Regions from separate parts of the Neobacillus sp. SAB-20_R2A genome, predicted to be linked through region 2. Evidence: predicted binding sites of a transcription regulator. Region 2 holds the regulator's gene; the other holds the start of a gene.

Region 1 (10,327 bases), 1.6 Mb from region 2:
TCTGATGAAGAAAAAGAAGAGTTATATCAAAGAATTCAAGAAATTAAGTAAAAAGGATGGGCATAGATTCCATCCTTTTTACTTTTTCTATCATATAAACATTCAGGATAAGAAGTGTGACTTTGCCGTTAATTGACAGAGGTTCGAAATTTTTTTATAATAATTTTGAAATCGAGATATTATGGGTGTTTTGCTTTTGAGGCAATTTCCCAATAAAGATAAAGGATGAGTTGTTATGGAAAAAGATTCAACAGCCGTTTCGCTAAAGCTATTTATTGTTCTCTCTAGAGCCTATAAAGCCATTAATGAACACGTTAATAAAGTGATCCAAGCAAGCGGTCTAAACCCAACTGAGTTTGCCGTATTAGAGCTACTTTACCACAAAGGCGACCAGCCGCTGCAACAAATTGGTGCAAAAATCCTGCTTGCGAGTGGAAGTATTACGTATGTTGTCGATAAGCTGGAACAAAAGGGATTATTGAGAAGGAGTGCCTGCCCGACAGATAGACGTGTCATTTTTGCACAAATAACAGATGAGGGGAAAAATTTGATTCAGGATATTTTTCCTGAACATGCCCAACAAATTGATAAGCTTATGTCAAGTTTATCTGATTCCGAAAAGCTGGAGGCAATTGACCTGTTAAAAAAATTAGGTCTGCCTGCAGGAAAATTTTAATACGGCTTTTAGTCGTATTTTTTTTGCAAAAAGGAATATTAATCAATAGTGTCGAAATGAATATAGCCAAAAAAAATGAAAAAGGGGGTTTTTTCATGGGCTTTGAACAGTATACATACATACGACCTAACTTAGACGAGGTTCGGGCAAAATTTAATGAAGCATTGGAGCGTTTCAAAAACGCTGACTCAGTGGAAAAGCAGAGCGGGGCCATGAATGAAATCAATCAACTGAGAAATGACTTGGGAACGATGTTCAATCTTTGTAATATTCGCCACACCATTGATACGAATGATGAATTTTATAAAAATGAGCAGGATTACATGGATGAAATCCAGCCTGAGGTGGAAGGGTTAATCACAGGATATTATCAGGCTTTGGTTGATTCCAAATTCCGCCCGCAATTGGAAAATAAATGGGGCGCTCAGCTTTTCGCCCTTGCTGAAAGTCAGCTAAAGACGTTTAAACCGGAAATTGTTCCTTTGCTGCAAAGGGAAAACCGATTATCGTCAGAATACACCAAGCTTGTTGCATCGGCGAAAATCGAATTTGAAGGGGAAGAGCGTACACTTGCGCAAATCGACCCGTTTATTGAATCGACAGACCGGGAGATGCGTAAACGCGCCAGCACGGCGAAATTTGGCTTCTTTGCAGAGCATGAAGCGGAGTTTGACCGGATTTATGATGAATTGGTAAAGGTGCGGACCGAGATTGCTCACGCCTTGGGTTATAAAAACTTTATCGAGCTTGGTTATAACCGCATGATGAGAACCGATTACAACGCCGAGATGGTGGCTAATTTCCGTCAGCAGGTAAAGGACTTTATTGTTCCAATTGCCTCTAAGCTAAAAGAGCGGCAACGGGAACGGCTTGGCCTCGATAAATTAAAATTCTATGATGAGGGCTTTGTGTTCGAGACCGGAAACGCTGTACCGAAGGGTAGTCCTGAATGGATCATTGAGAACGGACAAAGAATGTATCAGGATCTTTCAAAGGAAACCGGAGAATTTTTTACCTTTATGATGGAAAATAATCTGATGGACCTTGTTGCCAAGAAGGGGAAGGCAAGCGGGGGCTACTGCACATACATTGAAAATCATAAAGCGCCATTCATTTTCTCAAATTTCAATGGTACCTCTGGTGATATTGATGTCCTGACGCATGAGGCAGGCCATGCCTTCCAGGTTTATTCGAGCCGTCAGTTTGAAATACCTGAATATAACTGGCCAACCTATGAGGCATGTGAAATTCATTCGATGAGTATGGAATTTTTCACCTGGCCATGGATGGAGCTATTCTTTAAAGAAGACACTGATAAATATAAGTTTTCTCATCTTAGTGATGCGCTCTTATTCCTTCCATACGGAGTTTCCGTTGATGAATTCCAGCACTGGGTTTATGACACCCCAGAAGCCACGCCAACAGAGCGCAAGCAAAAATGGCGGGAAATTGAGAAAAAATATTTGCCGCATAAGAATTATGATGGCAATGAGTATCTGGAGAACGGCGGTTTCTGGCAGCGTCAGGGACATATTTATAATTCACCGTTCTATTATATTGACTATACGCTTGCGCAAATTTGCGCTTTCCAATTCTGGAAGCGGTCAAGGGAGAATCATCAAGAGGCATGGGCAGACTATGTCAAGCTTTGTAAGCTTGGCGGTTCTATGTCATTTACTAAACTCGTGGAAGCAGCCAATTTAATATCACCATTTAAAACCGGCTGTGTAGAATCTGTTGTTGGTGAAATCGAGAATTGGCTGAATTCGGTTGATGATAAAAATCTATAAAAAAAGCGAAGCCGCAGGGCTTCGCTCAGGCTGTCGAGAAACTATCGACAGCCTTTTATTTTATCCATTTTCTTTTATGATTCACCGCGTTAATTTGTTATAATATTATTAATATATTGCTTTTCAATAAGTCTGTTGATTGGCGTTCCAGGCACTTCGCTTTCCGCGGGCGTGACGGGGAGCCTCCTCGGCGCTACGCTTCTGCGGGGTCTCCCCTGCCCCGTACTCCCGCAGGAGTCTTCGTGCCTTCCGCGCCAATCAACAGGTGTATTCGATTAAGTCCCTCAACTCTAATAAAATCGTTTATCTAAATCAGGAAGAATGCTTTATAGATTTAGAAAGGAAAAAATTGAGCGAAGCTTCGCAGATTCAAAAGAGCTGCAATGGGCTTCGCAATTGCCGGTTACAGGGAGTGAATAATGTAAGAGAACAGGCTCTTCTTACTGCAGCCTGCCAAAATATGAAAAAGGTTGCAACGCACTTATCAAGGATGGAAAATGTGTGCAGCAATACTTAGGTTGATTTGCCTCCCTGTTGATTGGAGCGGAGGGCACTTGACTCCTGCGGGATATAGAGGTCACTGGAGTGGAGACCCCGCAGGCGCCAAAAGCGCCGAGGAGGCTCCAGGAGCTCCCCGCGGAAAGCGAGTGCCCGGAGCGGAAATCAACAGGCCCATTAGCAGGGATAAACATTAAAAGTTTGGTATTTTAGGTTTGGACAAAATAAAAAATTGCCGAGAAAAATACCCTTTCTCGACAATCTGAGCGAAGACGTAGGGCTTCGCTTTTTATTTTTAAACTGTCACCTTTTCAGTGACAACTTTGATTTGGCCATCTTCTAAAATAGCAGAAAGATGTTTAGCATCTGGCTGGTCTAAAATAAAATCAGTAATTTTATCCTCGAGCTGTTCCTGAATGGCACGTCTTAATGGACGAGCACCAAATGAAGGATGGTAGCCAAGTTCTGCTAATTTTCCTTTCGCTTCTACTGAAATGGTTAGTTCAATGTTCTGTTCTTTTAATGTTTCTTGCAACTCAGAAGCCATTAGGTCGACAATAGATAAGATATGCTCTTTATCCAGTGGTTTAAATTCAATGATGCTGTCAAAGCGGTTTAAAAATTCCGGCTTGAAGAAGCTGCCAAGAGAGTCAAGGATGCTAGCTTCTTCCACAGCATTGGATGTTCCAAAGCCAACGTGAATGTTTTTGTGGCCAACGCCGGCATTACTTGTCATGATAATTACGGTGTCCTTAAAGCTTACCACTCTTCCTTGGCTGTCAGTAAGACGTCCGTCCTCAAGTATTTGCAGGAACATATGCATGACGTCAGGATGGGCCTTTTCTATCTCATCCAAGAGAATAATGCTATATGGATTACGGCGGACTTTTTCGGTTAATTGACCAGCCTCCTCATGGCCGACATAACCTGGAGGAGAACCAATTAATTTTGATACGCTGTGTTTTTCCATGTATTCGCTCATATCAAGTCGAATCATCGAATCCTTCGTGCCAAATAATTCTTCTGCAAGAGTCTTAGATAATTCTGTTTTACCAACACCTGTTGGACCGACAAATAAGAAGGACCCGATCGGACGATTTTTTGCTTTTAAACCGGCACGGCTGCGGCGAACAGCTTTTGCGACCTTCTGAACGGCTTGTTCCTGGCCAATAACCTTTTTATTCAAATTCTCTTCCAGTGATTTCATTTTAAACTGCTCGTCTTCTTGAAGTTTACCGACCGGAATCCCAGTTTTTTCTTCAATAATTTTTTGGATATCGGAAACTGAAACAACTGGTCGCTCCGTTTTTGAGGCACTATTTAATGCCTTTTCAAGTTGTGTTTCTTCATCACGAAGCTTTGCTGCCAGTTCATAGTTTTCTTTTTTTAATGCTGTTTCCTTTTTAGCGGCAATTTCCTTAAGACGGGCCTCGATTTGTTCATTATTCCGATAATCTGTAGTTAGATTTAGTTTTGAACCTGATTCATCTAATAAATCTATCGCCTTATCAGGCAGGAAGCGGTCTTGAATATAGCGCTGCGATAAGGTCACACAAGCGTGGACGGCTTCGTCTGAATAATTGACCTCATGAAAGTCCTCATATTTTTTCTGAATCCCTTTAAGGATGGCAATGGCTGCATCTGTATCAGGCTCTTGAACCTGAATAGGCTGGAAGCGGCGTTCTAAGGCTGAATCTTTTTCAATTTGGCGGTATTCTTTTAATGTCGTAGCACCAATAACCTGAAGTTCACCGCGGGCAAGGGCCGGCTTTAAAATATTGCCGGCATCCATAGAGCCTTCAGCAGAGCCTGCACCAACAAGCAGATGGATTTCATCAATGAATAAAATGATGTTTTTCCGCTCCTGCAATTCAGCGATTAACTGCTTCATCCGCTCTTCAAATTGACCGCGGATCCCGGTATTGGCAACTAAAGAAGCTACATCCAATAAATAAACTTCTTTATTTTGCAGTTTGCCTGGTACATCGCCATCGGCAATCTTTAAGGCAAGACCTTCCGCAATTGCCGTTTTACCAACACCAGGTTCACCAATTAACACAGGATTGTTTTTATTTCTTCTGTTTAATACCTCAATGACTCGTTTAATCTCGTGATCACGGCCAATAACCGGGTCAATCAAGCCGGCTTTAGCCATTTGTGTGAGGTTACGGCCAAATTGATCGATAAAGCCGCCGCGGCCGTTTTTATTCTCAACTGCCGGACTAAATTGACCATTTGGAATGTGGCCTTGGGAAAAGTTTTTGCTAGCAAAAAGCTCTTCAAATGGAAAACCGTTGAATGGGTTCTTATTCATTCCAAAGCCTGCACCTAATGCATTTTTCTCCTTTGTATAGCATTCATGGCAAAGTTTCAAATCATGACGCTGCCCATTAACATTCATGTTTAATTGTACATTTGCTTGATTTTGATTACATTTTTGACAAAGCATGTAAACAACCTCCTTGTTATTAGCTTTTATCAATTTGACTTTGACTATATTTGACCTTATGACCATAGTATACTCTGACCTTTTTTGACTTTCAAGTCTTTCGCTTGGTGAAATTTTTTCCATGATAGGAAAATAAGCTTACGAGAAAAAGCTCGTCATTGTTTGTCCCTTTGGTCATATATTTGTGATAAGGGGGAGATGATGTGAAAAAAAGCTGGAATCAAGCTTTTCAAATAGCGGCAGTCTATGTGGGGACTGTTGTTGGAGCAGGATTCGCTACAGGAAAAGAAATCGTGGAATTTTTCTCACGGTTTGGTTTCTTTGGCTTTATAAGTATATTAATGAGCGGCTATCTTTTCGTTGTAATTGGTTCAAAACTGATGAGGATCGCTGCGCAAATTAATGCAAAATCGTACCAGGAATTTAATGATTATTTATTTGGAAAATGGGCTGGAGGCATCATCAATTTTTTTATGCTATTTATGCTGCTTGGGGTAAGTGCCGTTATGCTGGCAGGAGCAGGAGCTGTTTTTGAAGAACAGCTTGGATTGCCAAAAAATGCGGGGGTGTTTATCACCATTTTTTTATCCTATTTGGTGATGCTTGTAGGTACTAAGGGGCTTTTTGCTGTCAATACCTTTGTAGTTCCCTTAATGATTGGGTTTAGTTTGATTTTAATGCTTTTGTCTTTGCAAATGCCAAACTTTTTAGAGCAATTTTTGTATATTCCTCATGCTTCTGATGGGTGGAAAAGCGTTATTGCACCATTTTCGTATGCTGCCTTGAATCTTGGACTTGCTCAAGCGGTACTAGTGCCGATTGCATCAGAAGTGAAGGACGATTGGACGATCAAATGGGGGGGAATTCTTGGTGGTGTGGCTTTGACGGTAATATTAATTGCCAGCCACTTTACATTAATCATGCTCCCAAACCTGGAATTATATGAAATTCCGATGGCCGTTATTATGAGAAATTTAGCCCCGTTTTTCTATTGGATTTTTGTTCTTATCATTTATGGAGAAATTTTTACTTCAGTTATTGGGAATGTTTTTGGTCTCGACCGGCAGTTAAAGCAATATATGCCTGTACCGACGCTAGTTTCTGTAACGGCTATTTTTACAGTATCTTACTTAATTAGCTTGGTGAATTATGGAACACTTTTGTCCTACCTCTATCCGTTGTTCGGTTATATTTGCATGAGTTTTTTTATTCTCCTGTGGATGAAGCCATTTACACCCCCAGAAAGAAATTGAAAAGCAGCTGCTCAGGTCAGCTGCTTTTATGTTAGTGGCAGAAAAATGAACATCATCATGTCAAAAATGATATGAGAAACAATAACGAGGGGCATGCTTTTTTTCCAAAAGTATAAAAACCCCCAGACAAGACCAGAGACGAAGGCAGCGAACATTAGTAAAAAGGACCCCGAATAAATATGGACTGACCCATATAATATAGAGCTAGAAATAATGGCGACGTACGGTTTGAGGTATTTTAACAGTCTTTTTTGGACAAACCCTCTCCAGAACATTTCTTCGCCAGGTGCTGCCACTAAAATTAAGGCTAAATAGTGCCAGAATAACGAAGGGGCAAACCATCTGTACAAACGTCTTACATCTTTTTTAAAGCCTGAATTGGCCATCTCGAACAGCTGATAGCCAATCCAAAACAGCAAATATAATAGCAAACCGGAAATGACACCTAAAAATAAATACTTGATAAAAGTGGCCTCATCTTCCACGTCTCCCTGAAACGTGGAAAAGGCGATTAGTATTAGGATGGAACCGGAAAAAATGTACCAAAATATCGCCTTATCATGAAAAGAAAAAAAGAGTAGGGCATGGGCGATAATCAATCCGGTAATTAGACGTAAATCCAGGGTTCGTTTTAATTCCATAATAGGCTCCTTCGAAGATCATAACTCAATATGTAAAGGAAAAGATTTCAATATACATTTTATCCAATTACGCTGATAAGAATATCTTTAAATGAAAAAAATATAATCGAGAAAGGAGTGAAGAGAATGAGTAAATCACAAAGTCAAAAGGAACGTGAATGGACGGTCAGAAAGCAGGATCAAAATCCTCATGGCAAAGTTAAATCGTTTAAAGAACTTTCAAAGGAAACGGACCAAGGAAAATAAACGGTTTTCCGGTATAAAAAAGAAGAAAAGGCAGTGTGCATTCTGCCTTTTCAAATAATTAGTAAGCGGTTTCTTTAACAACCTTATAATTTTTATGATTAACAACTGTACGCTGATCTAATTCTAAATCACGATAATTATCCATATATGTTAAGTCAACTATTACAGAATTTTCATTCACCTTTTCAACAATCCCTTGTAGTCCGCCGCGAAATTCGATGATATTTCCTACCTCTGCTTTTTTCAAATTTCCTCTCTCCTTTATCTAGCAAACTTAAAAACTATTTAAATAACAGTTTGCACTATTTTTCCAAATTCGTAAAGGTGTTAATGTTACAATTTAGTTAATTTCTTATATGTTTTTGTAAAAAAATTCTGGAAATATAATTAGATTATGGTAACGTTTTCATATTTAGGGATGAAATTAGCTTTAAATTAGGTTTTTACGTTAAAATAAGGAAGTGGAAAGAGGTGCTGAAAAATGAGGGAAGAAACAGTTAACGATATCTTAAATCGTCTTATGAACGGAGAGCTTTCCGAATATTACGTTAACGTTGGGGAATTTATGGATTTCCGTCAGGTGCTGGTAAAAAGAAAAGATTTTAAACACTTCCGCGGCATTGCTCAGCGGAATGGAGATGTTCTCTACCAATATTTAAAAGAGCCGAGAAGTTAAAGGAACGAACCCATTTATAATAGGGTTCTTTTTTTACCAGTATGTTTGGAAAAGTGGAAAAATTTGATAAAATAAAAGGACTACATATATAGAAGAAACTTCCAGGGAGCTGAGGGAATGGCCTTAATAGAAAATATCCAATCATTAAAGCAGGAGATTAGTAAAGTAATTGTCGGAAAAGATTTGGAAGTAGAGTTGATGGCAATTTCTTTATTGTTTAATGGGCATATTTTACTTGAAAGTGTGCCAGGGACGGGGAAGACCATGCTTGCGAAAAGTTTTGCAGCAGCAATTGGCGGACACTTTTCTAGAATCCAGTTTACCTCCGATGTTCTTCCGAGTGATGTCACGGGAATCCAATTTTTTAATCCAAAGGTTCAGGAATTTGAGCTTCGCCCGGGGCCAATAATGGCTAACCTTGTCTTGGCAGATGAGATTAATCGAGCAACTCCGAGAACACAATCCAGTTTATTAGAGGTTATGGAAGAGCGACAGGTCACGATTGACGGTATTACTGTTCCGATTAATGAGCCGTTTATGGTCATCGCAACGCAAAACCCGGTAGAATCCCAGCAAGGGACTTTCCCGTTGCCTGTTGCGCAAATGGACCGTTTTTTTATGAAAATAAAGGTGGGTTATCCTACATTTGAAGAAGAAAAACAGATAATGCATAACGGCCAGGTAAATCCAGGGCAGAATCCAGTCAGTCCCGTTTTTTTTCTTTCTGATCTCGAGGAGTTAAAGAAGGAAGTAAACAAGGTTTACATGACAAACGATATTGAAGATTACCTGCTATCTATTATCAGAAGAACGAGGGAGCACAGCAGTATTGAACTCGGGGTCAGCCCGCGGGGAACATTGGCACTTATGAAAGCTTCTCAAGGGAAAGCTTTTTTAAACGGACGCACCTATGTAACGCCTGCTGATATAAAGTCAGTTGCTCCATTTGTAATCGGACATCGAATCATCCTATCAATCGAAGGGTCGCTAACCAAATCCCAAGAGGAGATTATTTTGGAAATTATCGATTCGGTTCCTGTTCCAGTAGAAGCGGGGGCAAACGGATGAACTGGAACAAATATTCAATAGAGGACCAGGTAATTCCTGGCCTTGTCGGTTTGGCCATTGTTATGATTATAATTGGACTCTATATCCAATCAAAATGGACTCTTTTTTTAGCCGGCTTTTTTCTGGCAATAATCATGTTTAATCGTTATTATTTGAAGAAAGTAGGGAACGGCCTTGTTTTAGAAGATAGAAATGAATTGAATCGCTTTTTTATTGGTGAGGAGGGTAACTGGGACATAGTGTTCAAAAACCATGGGTATCCAATCATTAAAGGGGAATTAAGAGTCTCCTTTGATTCCTATGTAGCTCCCAAAGGAAATGAACAAGAAGATGGGTTTTCTTTGTACGAGGTTAATGTCCCTTTTTCCATTTTTACTAATCAAACAAAACATGTGGAAATTCCATTTACGGCAATCAAAAGAGGCATTGCTCGGATTCGCAAAATCGAATACCGTCTCCCAAGTTTAATTGGGTTTGGGGAAATGGTGTTAGAGTCCAGATTTCTGTTAAAACAACAGGCTGTTGTTTATCCATCCACCTTACCGGTAAAAGGTTTAATGGAACAAAAGACAATCCGACAAGGACATAATGCCGTTCCCTTTTCTGTTTTTGAGGAGCGCCTCGGTCCGTTAGGAACTCGGGACTATGTTTCAACCGACAGCTTTAACCGAATTCATTGGAAAGCAAGTGCTAGAAAGCAAATTTTACAAACGAAACTTTATGAAAAAATTTCTGAAACGGGCTGCGTAATCGGCCTGAATATTTCTAATGGGCATTCCATTACCGGTGATCTTGAAACATACATAAGTGCGATTGCAGAATTTGCGTATTATGCCTATCAACAGCAATTCCCTTTTTCTTTATGTATCAACGTTCGAACAGCAGGGAGCACACCTTTTCTTTATTTGCCCAAAGGGGAGGGAAAAGAGCATTTACAAAAGGTTCTGGAAACCCTTTCCTCCGTCAGTTCACTTAATACAACTTTGCCCTATCATCAGCTTGTTTCATTCTATCAGCGCCATTTCGCAAG
Region 2 (10,327 bases):
CCCATTTTGGCAGCCTCCTGAACACGCTGCTCGATTCTTGAAACCCGTCTCACTTCTCCCGTTAAGCCGACCTCCCCAATAATACAATCTGTCGGCCTTGTTGGTTTGTCCCTAAAACTTGAAGCAATGCTTACGGCAATCGCCAAATCAATGGCCGGTTCATCCAATTTCACTCCGCCGGCAACCTTTAAATAGGCATCTTGATTGGCGAGGAGCATTCCGACCCGCTTCTCTAGAACAGCCATTAAGAGCGGTACTCGGTTGTGGTCAATCCCTGTTGCCATCCTTCTCGGATTCCCAAAGCTGGTGGGCGAAATAAGTGCTTGGATTTCCACAAGAACAGGCCGGGTCCCTTCCATCGAAGCGACAACAGTCGATCCTGCCGCACCTCTAGAGCGCTCCTCCAAAAAAATTTCCGATGGATTTTCGACCTCTTCAAGGCCAAATTCCTTCATTTCAAAAATTCCCATTTCATTTGTGGATCCAAAGCGGTTTTTTACAGCACGTAAAATTCGATAGGTATGGTGTCTTTCACCCTCAAAATAAAGGACCGTATCCACCATATGCTCGAGCAGCCTAGGACCGGCAATCGACCCTTCTTTTGTAACATGCCCGACAATAAAGATGGCAATGCCTTTCGTTTTGCCAATTCTCATTAATTCAGCCGTACATTCGCGAACCTGAGAAACACTACCGGGTGCTGAGGTAACCTCCGGGTGGTAAACCGTTTGGATGGAATCGATAATGACAAAGCTTGGATTTGTGCTTTCAATGGTCCTGTTAATTTCCTCAAGGTTTGTCTCCGCATATACCATTAAATTTGGCGAGGCGATGTTCAGCCGTTCCGCCCGAAGCTTGGTTTGCCGTAAGGATTCCTCACCGGATATGTACAATACTTGATGATCCTTATTTGCTAGCTGTGAAGATACTTGCAGAAGAAGCGTTGATTTTCCGATGCCCGGGTCGCCGCCAATTAATACTAATGACCCCTTAACAACTCCGCCGCCAAGAACGCGGTTCAATTCCTTTAAGTCAGTATGGATTCTCGGCTCGCTGACCGTTTCAATCGAAGTAATCGGAACCGGTTTAGAAAGAATGCCTGAACCGCCCTGAGAATGGGCAAATGCTCCCCGTCTTTGCGCCCCGGTAACCTCTACTTCTTCGACCATTCGATTCCAGCCGCCGCATCCTGGGCATTTTCCCATCCATTTTGGTGACTCATATCCGCAGTCCTGACACATGAATTTTGTTTTTCGCTTTACCATTCTTGCTCTTCCTCTCTGTGCGAAAAAGACGTTCCCTTACATGGAAAAAGAGGTACACGATTTAACATTATTTACGTGTACCTCCCTTAGTTGGTTTCATCTTACATAATTATTTTGCCAAACTCGTTTGCTCAGCTGATCTGACGACAAATTCACCATTCTCGACGTCAATAACAGCAAGCTGGCCGGTCAATAAATTCCCTTTTAGCAGCTCTTCCGACAGGCGGTCTTCAATATGTTTTTGAATGGCCCGTTTAAGCGGTCTTGCCCCATATTCAGGGTCATAGCCTTCTTCGGAAATTTTCCCTTTTGCCGCCGGAGTTAGTTCGATTTCTATTTTTTGTTCCTTTAATCGCTTAATTAACTGATCAGATAGTAATGTAACAATTTCCTCCAAATGCTTTTTCTCAAGTGCATGGAAGACGATTATTTCATCAATCCGGTTCAGGAATTCAGGACGGAATGCTTTCTTCAGCTCTTCCATAACTTTGCCCTTCATGTCTTTGTAGTCCTGGGCAGAATCCTGGATATTAAAGCCGACATACTTATTCCGCTTCAGGGCTTCCGCACCGACGTTAGATGTCATAATCAGAACTGTATTGCGGAAATCGACTGTTCTTCCCTTCGAGTCGGTTAAGCGGCCATCTTCCAATACCTGGAGCAGGATATTAAACACATCTGGGTGCGCCTTTTCAATTTCATCCAAAAGGACAACTGAATATGGCTTTCTGCGGACTTTCTCGGTTAATTGTCCGCCCTCCTCATATCCTACATAGCCTGGAGGGGAACCGACAAGGCGGGATGTCGAATGCTTCTCCATATATTCCGACATATCGATCCGGATCATCGCATCCTCATCGCCAAACATTGCCTCAGCAAGGGCACGGGCTAATTCTGTTTTCCCGACCCCGGTTGGTCCAAGGAAGATAAAGGAGCCAATCGGCCGCTTTGGATCTTTTAATCCTGCTCTCGCACGGCGGACCGCTTTGGATACAGCCAAAACTGCCTCTTCTTGACCAATCACGCGAGAATGCAAGATTTCTTCTAAGTTAAGCAGTCTCGCTGTTTCTGTTTCTGCAAGTTTAGAAACCGGAATTCCCGTCCAGCTCGATACAACGCTGGCAATATCCTCAACTGTTACTTGATTATTTTCTTTGCCCTGCTTTTCCTTCCAGCTTTTCTTCGTTTCTTCAAGCTGCTCACGCAGGCGCTGCTCTGAATCCCTTAATGATGCCGCCTTTTCGAATTCCTGGCTTTGCACGGCTGCATCCTTTTCCTTCCGCACTTCCTCGAGCTTCACTTCCAGCTCTTTTAAGTTTGGCGGAGTGGTATAGGAACGAAGACGAACCTTAGACCCTGCTTCGTCGATTAAATCAATCGCTTTATCAGGCAGGAAACGGTCTGAGATATAACGGTCGGAAAGCTTTACCGCTGCTTCAATCGCCTCATCGGTAATGGAGACACGATGGTGGGCTTCATAGCGGTCACGCAGCCCTTCTAAAATTTGAACGGATTCTTCCGCAGTCGGCTCATCCACCCTAATCGGCTGGAAGCGGCGCTCTAAGGCAGCATCCTTTTCGATATATTTGCGGTATTCATCAAGGGTTGTCGCCCCGATACATTGCAGCTCGCCACGGGCAAGCGATGGTTTTAAAATATTGGAAGCATCAATGGCACCTTCCGCCCCGCCAGCACCGATTAATGTGTGCAATTCATCAATGAACAGGATGATATTTCCGGCTTGGCGGATTTCATCCATTACTTTTTTCAGACGGTCTTCAAACTCGCCGCGATACTTGGTTCCCGCAACTACTGTTCCCATATCAAGTGTCATGACACGCTTATCGCGAAGGATCTCTGGCACCTCATTATTGACAATCTGCTGGGCAAGGCCTTCCGCAATAGCTGTTTTACCAACCCCAGGCTCGCCAATCAATACCGGGTTGTTTTTAGTCCGGCGGCTCAGCACCTCGATTACACGCTGAATTTCCTTGCTGCGGCCAATCACTGGGTCAAGGCTGCCTTCCCTGGCGATGGCTGTTAAATCTCTTGCCAGGCTGTCAAGTGTAGGCGTATTGGCACTGGCAGATGCTCCGCCATGCTGCCCGCCGCTCTCATTGCTGCCTAATAATTGCAATACCTGCTGGCGCGCTTTATTCAAGCTTACCCCAAGGTTATTAAGGACTCGGGCTGCCACCCCTTCTCCCTCACGGATCAGTCCAAGCAGAATATGCTCTGTCCCGACATAGGAATGTCCTAGTTTGCGTGCTTCATCCATTGAAAGTTCAATTACCTTTTTGGCTCTCGGAGTGTAGTGAATAATCTGTGAGGCTTCCTGCCCTTTGCCAATTAAATTTTCCACTTCTTTTTGAATCTTATCTGAGCCTAATCCAAGTCCATAAAGAGCTTTAGCTGCAATCCCTTCACCCTCGCGGATTAATCCCAATAAAATATGCTCAGTTCCTATGTTGTTATGCCCAAGACGAATTGCTTCTTCCTGTGCTAAAGCTAGAACCTTTTGTGCTCTTTCAGTAAAACGGCCGAACATCATACTATCACTCCTCACCAATATTTTTAGATTCCATTATAAAACGTTCCCGAATTAATGCCGCCCGCCTTATGTCTCTTTCATGCGGTCTTAATGGTCCTCCAGCATATTGCTGAAGAAAACCAGGCTGCGTTAAAATCATCAATTCATTTAAGATGTTCTTTGATACATAATTTATATATCCCATATCTATTCCAAGACGAACATCCGATAAACACTTTGCAGCTTCCTTCGTTTCAATAATCCGGCTGTTGGTTAGGACCCCTAGGGACCTGAACACCCTGTCTTCTAATTGTATGTTCGAAGTTTTGCGTAATGCTTCACGTGCCGACCTTTCTTGTGAAATTAACTGGCTGACAACCCCCATTAAATCGCGGCACATGTCTTCTTCAGATTTTCCAAGGGTAATTTGATTGGAAATTTGAAAAATATTGCCGAGTGCTTCACTTCCTTCACCGTAAATTCCCCGAACCACAAACCCTAATTGATTGATGGCTGGAATAATCCGGTTAATCTGCTGTGTTAAAATTAAACCCGGCAAATGCATCATCACCGATGCCCGAAGGCCAGTGCCGACATTTGTTGGACAGCTTGTTAAATAGCCGTATTTTTCATCAAAAGCATACTGGAGATGACCTTCAAGCCAATCGTCAATTTCATTGGCAGCATCTAATGCTTCTTTTAGCTGCAGCCCAGGAAATAGGCATTGAATCCGTATATGATCCTCTTCATTAATCATTATACTAACTTCTTCATTTTCGGATAATAAAACGGCACCATATGGTGAATCCTCTGCCAATTGCGGGCTGATTAGATGTTTTTCAACCAAGACCCTCTTTTGCAGCGGCTGCATCTCATCTATTTTCAGCAATTCCAAATGCCCAAAGTTTCGGAGGCTGGAAGTTTCCAAAATGCCCTCCAGCTCATTAATAACCTGTTTAGCTTCCTCATGTGAAAAAAGAGTTGGGAATTTATATGCTTCCAAGTTTCGCGCCAAGCGAATTCTCGAGCTGAGGACAATATCGGATTCAGGCCCTTCCTCACTCATCCAGGAGCTGACCGCTTGATTTAAAAAACGTTCGAGCGACACCGTTATTCCCCTCCCTCATGACCAGCCGCTAATTTTTTCTCCAGCTGACGGATTTCATCGCGGATGGTTGCGGCCTTTTCAAATTCTTCATGGATAATAGATTCTCTTAACAAGTTTTTCAGTTCATCAATTTGCTTGCGGAGATAAATGGCCCCGCCAACTCTTTTTGGAATTTTCCCGTTATGGGTCCAATTTCCGCCATGAAGCCGCCTTAGAACAGGTTTTAATTGTTCTTTAAAGGTCTCATAGCAGTGGGAACAGCCGAAGCGTCCTACTTTCAAAAACTGTGGAAATGTCATGGAACAATGGTGGCATTGCAGGATTTCTGCCTGTTGAAACGGGCTCTCGGTTGGCTGTTGAAATGCCGGGTCGAAATTTAATAAACCTGCTAATAAATTATTAAAAGAAAACCCTGATTCACCATTAAAAATAAACATATCGCCCTTTTCCTGAGCACACTTTTCACAAAGGTGCACTTCCGTCTTTTCACCATTAATAATTTTTGTAAAATGGAGTGCCGCAGGCCTTTGATTACATTCTTGGCAAATCATACTTTCACCCTCTGGCTATATTATTTATATTTCAAAGATGTTAACATTGCCTTTAACATTCTTGCTCTTAATTCATCCCGGTATGGAAGTTCAATATACAAAACAGATCGGTCAATTACGCTTAACATGATTTTAGCCTCTCTTTTTGTAATAATCTCTTCCTGAATAAGCCGGCCAATCACATCCTCCGCACTTGCCTGACTGCAACGGCTATGGATAAGTGACAGCAAATGGTCAATCAATTGGGCCGAATCATGAGACTGCACCTTAATAATCCGGATATATCCGCCCCCGCCCCGTTTGCTTTCCACGACATACCCCCGTTCAATCGTGAATCGGGTGTTAATGACATAGTTAATTTGTGAAGGAACACATTGAAATTTATCAGCAACCTCGCTGCGTTTGATTTCCACAATATCTTCTTCACTCATATCCAAAACCTGCTTCAGATATTTCTCGATAATATCGGAGATGTTTCTCATCTTCCCACCCCCTTGCACCATCTGACTTTGACTATATTTGACATTAATTATACTCAATTTTATTTCCAGATGCAACGATTCACTATTATATGATTTTCTCCAAATCTCGCGGTTGCGAAACCTATGATTGATGGGAAAAAACTACTAAATTTGAAGGATTGTGATGCATAGGGACGGTTCTTGTGCATCATTCGCACTTTACAACACAAAAAAGACAACCATTTTCAGGTTGTCTTTTTATTTGCCCGGCAGCGTCCTACTCTCACAGGGACTTGCGTCCCAACTACCATCGGCGCTGAGAAGCTTAACTTCCGTGTTCGGGATGGGAACGGGTGTGACCTTCTCGCCATTGCTACCGGACCTATTGAATTAGAGGTTTCATTCCCTCAAAACTAGATAACGCAGAAGAAGTTTAGTAAAAACGAGTTCACCTTATTACTTTGATAATTGTCTAGCTCCAGCGTCCAGCAACTAGTGTCCTTCGGTCTTTTCCCTACGATAAGTCAACATCGATTCGCTAGCGCTCATCGTGTTTCCTTTATCTCAGTCAAAGCCCTCCAGGCCATACGTTGCTAACCGGCCGCTTCCGCTTTTCGATTTTGGTTAAGTCCTCGATCGATTAGTATCAGTCAGCTCCACACGTCACCGCGCTTCCACCTCTGACCTATCAACCTGATCATCTTTCAGGGATCTTACTAGCTTGACGCTATGGGAAATCTCATCTCGAGGGGGGCTTCATGCTTAGATGCTTTCAGCACTTATCCCGTCCGCACATAGCTACCCAGCGATGCCTTTGGCAAGACAACTGGTACACCAGCGGTGCGTCCATCCCGGTCCTCTCGTACTAAGGACAGCTCCTCTCAAATTTCCTGCGCCCACGACGGATAGGGACCGAACTGTCTCACGACGTTCTGAACCCAGCTCGCGTACCGCTTTAATGGGCGAACAGCCCAACCCTTGGGACCGACTACAGCCCCAGGATGCGATGAGCCGACATCGAGGTGCCAAACCTCCCCGTCGATGTGGACTCTTGGGGGAGATAAGCCTGTTATCCCCAGGGTAGCTTTTATCCGTTGAGCGATGGCCCTTCCATGCGGAACCACCGGATCACTAAGCCCGACTTTCGTCCCTGCTCGACTTGTAGGTCTCGCAGTCAAGCTCCCTTGTGCCTTTACACTCTGCGAATGATTTCCAACCATTCTGAGGGAACCTTTGGGCGCCTCCGTTACACTTTAGGAGGCGACCGCCCCAGTCAAACTGCCCACCTGACACTGTCTCCCACCCCGATGAGGGGTGCGGGTTAGAATTTCAATACAGCCAGGGTAGTATCCCACCGACGCCTCCACCGAAGCTGGCGCTCCGGTTTCTCAGGCTCCTACCTATCCTGTACAAGCTGTACCAAAATTCAATATCAGGCTACAGTAAAGCTCCATGGGGTCTTTCCGTCCTGTCGCGGGTAACCTGCATCTTCACAGGTACTATAATTTCACCGAGTCTCTCGTTGAGACAGTGCCCAGATCGTTACGCCTTTCGTGCGGGTCGGAACTTACCCGACAAGGAATTTCGCTACCTTAGGACCGTTATAGTTACGGCCGCCGTTTACTGGGGCTTCGATTCAGAGCTTCGCTTGCGCTAACCCCTCCTCTTAACCTTCCAGCACCGGGCAGGCGTCAGCCCCTATACTTCGCCTTGCGGCTTTGCAGAGACCTGTGTTTTTGCTAAACAGTCGCCTGGGCCTATTCACTGCGGCTCTTCGGGGCTATTCACCCCAAAAAGCACCCCTTCTCCCGAAGTTACGGGGTCATTTTGCCGAGTTCCTTAACGAGAGTTCTCTCGCTCACCTTAGGATTCTCTCCTCGCCTACCTGTGTCGGTTTGCGGTACGGGCACCTTTTATCTCGCTAGAGGCTTTTCTTGGCAGTGTGGAATCAGGAACTTCGGTACTATAATTCCCTCGGCATCACAGCTCAGCCTTAAGGTGAACGGATTTTCCTATTCACCAGCCTAACTGCTTGCACGCACATATCCAGCAGTGCGCTTACCCTATCCTCCTGCGTCCCCCCATCACTCAAACGATAAAGAGGTGGTACAGGAATATCAACCTGTTGTCCATCGCCTACGCCTTTCGGCCTCGGCTTAGGTCCCGACTAACCCTGAGCGGACGAGCCTTCCTCAGGAAACCTTAGGCATACGGTGGATGAGATTCTCACTCATCTTTCGCTACTCATACCGGCATTCTCACTTCTAAGCGCTCCACCAGTCCTTACGGTCTAGCTTCAACGCCCTTAGAACGCTCTCCTACCGCGGACACCACAAGGTGTCCACCCACAGCTTCGGTGATACGTTTAGCCCCGGTACATTTTCGGCGCAGAGTCACTCGACCAGTGAGCTATTACGCACTCTTTAAATGGTGGCTGCTTCTAAGCCAACATCCTGGTTGTCTAAGCAACTCCACATCCTTTTCCACTTAACGTATACTTTGGGACCTTAGCTGGTGGTCTGGGCTGTTTCCCTTTTGACTACGGATCTTATCACTCGCAGTCTGACTCCCACGGATAAGTCATTGGCATTCGGAGTTTGTCTGAATTCGGTAACCCGATGAGGGCCCCTAGTCCAAACAGTGCTCTACCTCCAAGACTCTAACTACGTGAGGCTAGCCCTAAAGCTATTTCGGAGAGAACCAGCTATCTCCAAGTTCGATTGGAATTTCTCCGCTACCCACACCTCATCCCCGCACTTTTCAACGTGCGTGGGTTCGGGCCTCCATCCAGTGTTACCTGGACTTCACCCTGGACATGGGTAGATCACCTGGTTTCGGGTCTACGACTACATACTAATTCGCCCTATTCAGACTCGCTTTCGCTGCGGCTCCGTCTCTTCAACTTAACCTCGCATGCAATCGTAACTCGCCGGTTCATTCTACAAAAGGCACGCCATCACCCATGAACGGGCTCTGACTACTTGTAGGCACACGGTTTCAGGATCTCTTTCACTCCCCTTCCGGGGTGCTTTTCACCTTTCCCTCACGGTACTGGTTCACTATCGGTCACTAGGGAGTATTTAGCCTTGGGAGATGGTCCTCCCTGCTTCCGACCGGATTTCACGTGTCCGGCCGTACTCAGGATCCACTCAGGAGGGAACGAAGTTTCAACTACAGGGCTTTTACCTTCTATGGCTGGCCTTTCCAGACCGCTTCATCTACCCCGTTCCTTTGTAACTCCATGTTGAGTGTCCTACAACCCCGAAAGGCAAGCCTTTCGGTTTGGGCTGTTCCCGTTTCGCTCGCCGCTACTCAGGGAATCGCGTTTGCTTTCTCTTCCTCCGGGTACTTAGATGTTTCAGTTCCCCGGGTCTGCCTTCAATACCCTATGTATTCAGGTAAAGATACTGCTCCATTACGAACAGTGGGTTTCCCCATTCGGAAATCTCCGGATCGGCGCTTACTTACAGCTCCCCGAAGCATATCGGTGTTAGTCCCGTCCTTCATCGGCTCCTAGTGCCAAGGCATTCACCGTGCGCCCTTTCTAACTTAACCTAAAAGGTTTTTACTCTTAAAAATAAGAGAGAAAAACTAAAATGGCGATTACTCGGTTCTTACTTGGTTACTTCTTCTTTTACGATTATCTAGTTTTCAAGGAACAAAAAGTTTTGAGAGATAATTCCCTCAAAACTAAACAAACAAGAAACAATCAAACAAACATGTATTGTCTGGCTCATATGTCCAGCTTATATCCTTAGAAAGGAGGTGATCCAGCCGCACCTTCCGATACGGCTACCTTGTTACGACTTCACCCCAATCATCTGTCCCACCTTAGGCGGCTGGCTCCTTACGGTTACCCCACCGACTTCGGGTGTTACAAACTCTCGTGGTGTGACGGGCGGTGTGTACAAGGCCCGGGAACGTATTCACCGCGGCATGCTGATCCGCGATTACTAGCGATTCCGGCTTCATGCAGGCGAGTTGCAGCCTGCAATCCGAACTGAGAATGGTTTTATGGGATTGGCTCCACCTCGCGGCTTCGCTGCCCTTTGTACCATCCATTGTAGCACGTGTGTAGCCCAGGTCATAAGGGGCATGATGATTTGACGTCATCCCCACCTTCCTCCGGTTTGTCACCGGCAGTCACCTTAGAGTGCCCAACTGAATGCTGGCAACTAAGATCAAGGGTTGCGCTCGTTGCGGGACTTAACCCAACATCTCACGACACGAGCTGACGACAACCATGCACCACCTGTCACTCTGTCCCCCGAAGGGGAAATTCCTATCTCTAGGAGTGTCAGAGGATGTCAAGACCTGGTAAGGTTCTTCGCGTTGCTTCGAATTAAACCACATGCTCCACCGCTTGTGCGGGCCCCCGTCAATTCCTTTGAGTTTCAGCCTTGCGGCCGTAC

Evidence for each region. Region 2 encodes CtsR, which represses protease genes until heat stress. Its sites were predicted from a motif close to ATGGTCAATAAAGGTCAAACA; they were not measured.
Region 1: a site for CtsR is predicted at 5,485-5,505, ahead of V5M37_RS08415 (ATP-dependent Clp protease ATP-binding subunit). Genes of this name have one in related genera too.

Annotation. Positions count from the first base shown of each region.
Region 1 covers NZ_CP145895.1:1,686,549-1,696,875, forward strand. The annotation lists gene V5M37_RS08395 (hemerythrin domain-containing protein) at 1-51, shown strand, start outside; gene V5M37_RS08400 (MarR family winged helix-turn-helix transcriptional regulator) at 236-676, shown strand; gene V5M37_RS08405 (M3 family oligoendopeptidase) at 772-2,466, shown strand; partial or broken gene V5M37_RS08410 (transposase) at 2,794-2,983, shown strand; gene V5M37_RS08415 (ATP-dependent Clp protease ATP-binding subunit) at 3,260-5,413, opposite strand; gene V5M37_RS08420 (GerAB/ArcD/ProY family transporter) at 5,617-6,666, shown strand; gene V5M37_RS08425 (lysostaphin resistance A-like protein) at 6,693-7,307, opposite strand; gene V5M37_RS08430 (DUF6254 family protein) at 7,434-7,553, shown strand; gene V5M37_RS08435 (YkvS family protein) at 7,612-7,800, opposite strand; gene V5M37_RS08440 (hypothetical protein) at 8,035-8,229, shown strand; gene V5M37_RS08445 (AAA family ATPase) at 8,347-9,297, shown strand; gene V5M37_RS08450 (DUF58 domain-containing protein) at 9,294-10,327, shown strand, end outside.
Region 2 covers NZ_CP145895.1:92,832-103,158, reverse strand. The annotation lists gene radA (DNA repair protein RadA) at 1-1,265, opposite strand, end outside; gene clpC (ATP-dependent protease ATP-binding subunit ClpC) at 1,375-3,816, opposite strand; gene V5M37_RS00525 (protein arginine kinase) at 3,821-4,903, opposite strand; gene V5M37_RS00520 (UvrB/UvrC motif-containing protein) at 4,906-5,454, opposite strand; gene V5M37_RS00515 (CtsR family transcriptional regulator) at 5,475-5,936, opposite strand; rRNA gene rrf (5S ribosomal RNA) at 6,180-6,296, opposite strand; rRNA gene V5M37_RS00505 (23S ribosomal RNA) at 6,536-9,470, opposite strand; rRNA gene V5M37_RS00500 (16S ribosomal RNA) at 9,674-10,327, opposite strand, start outside.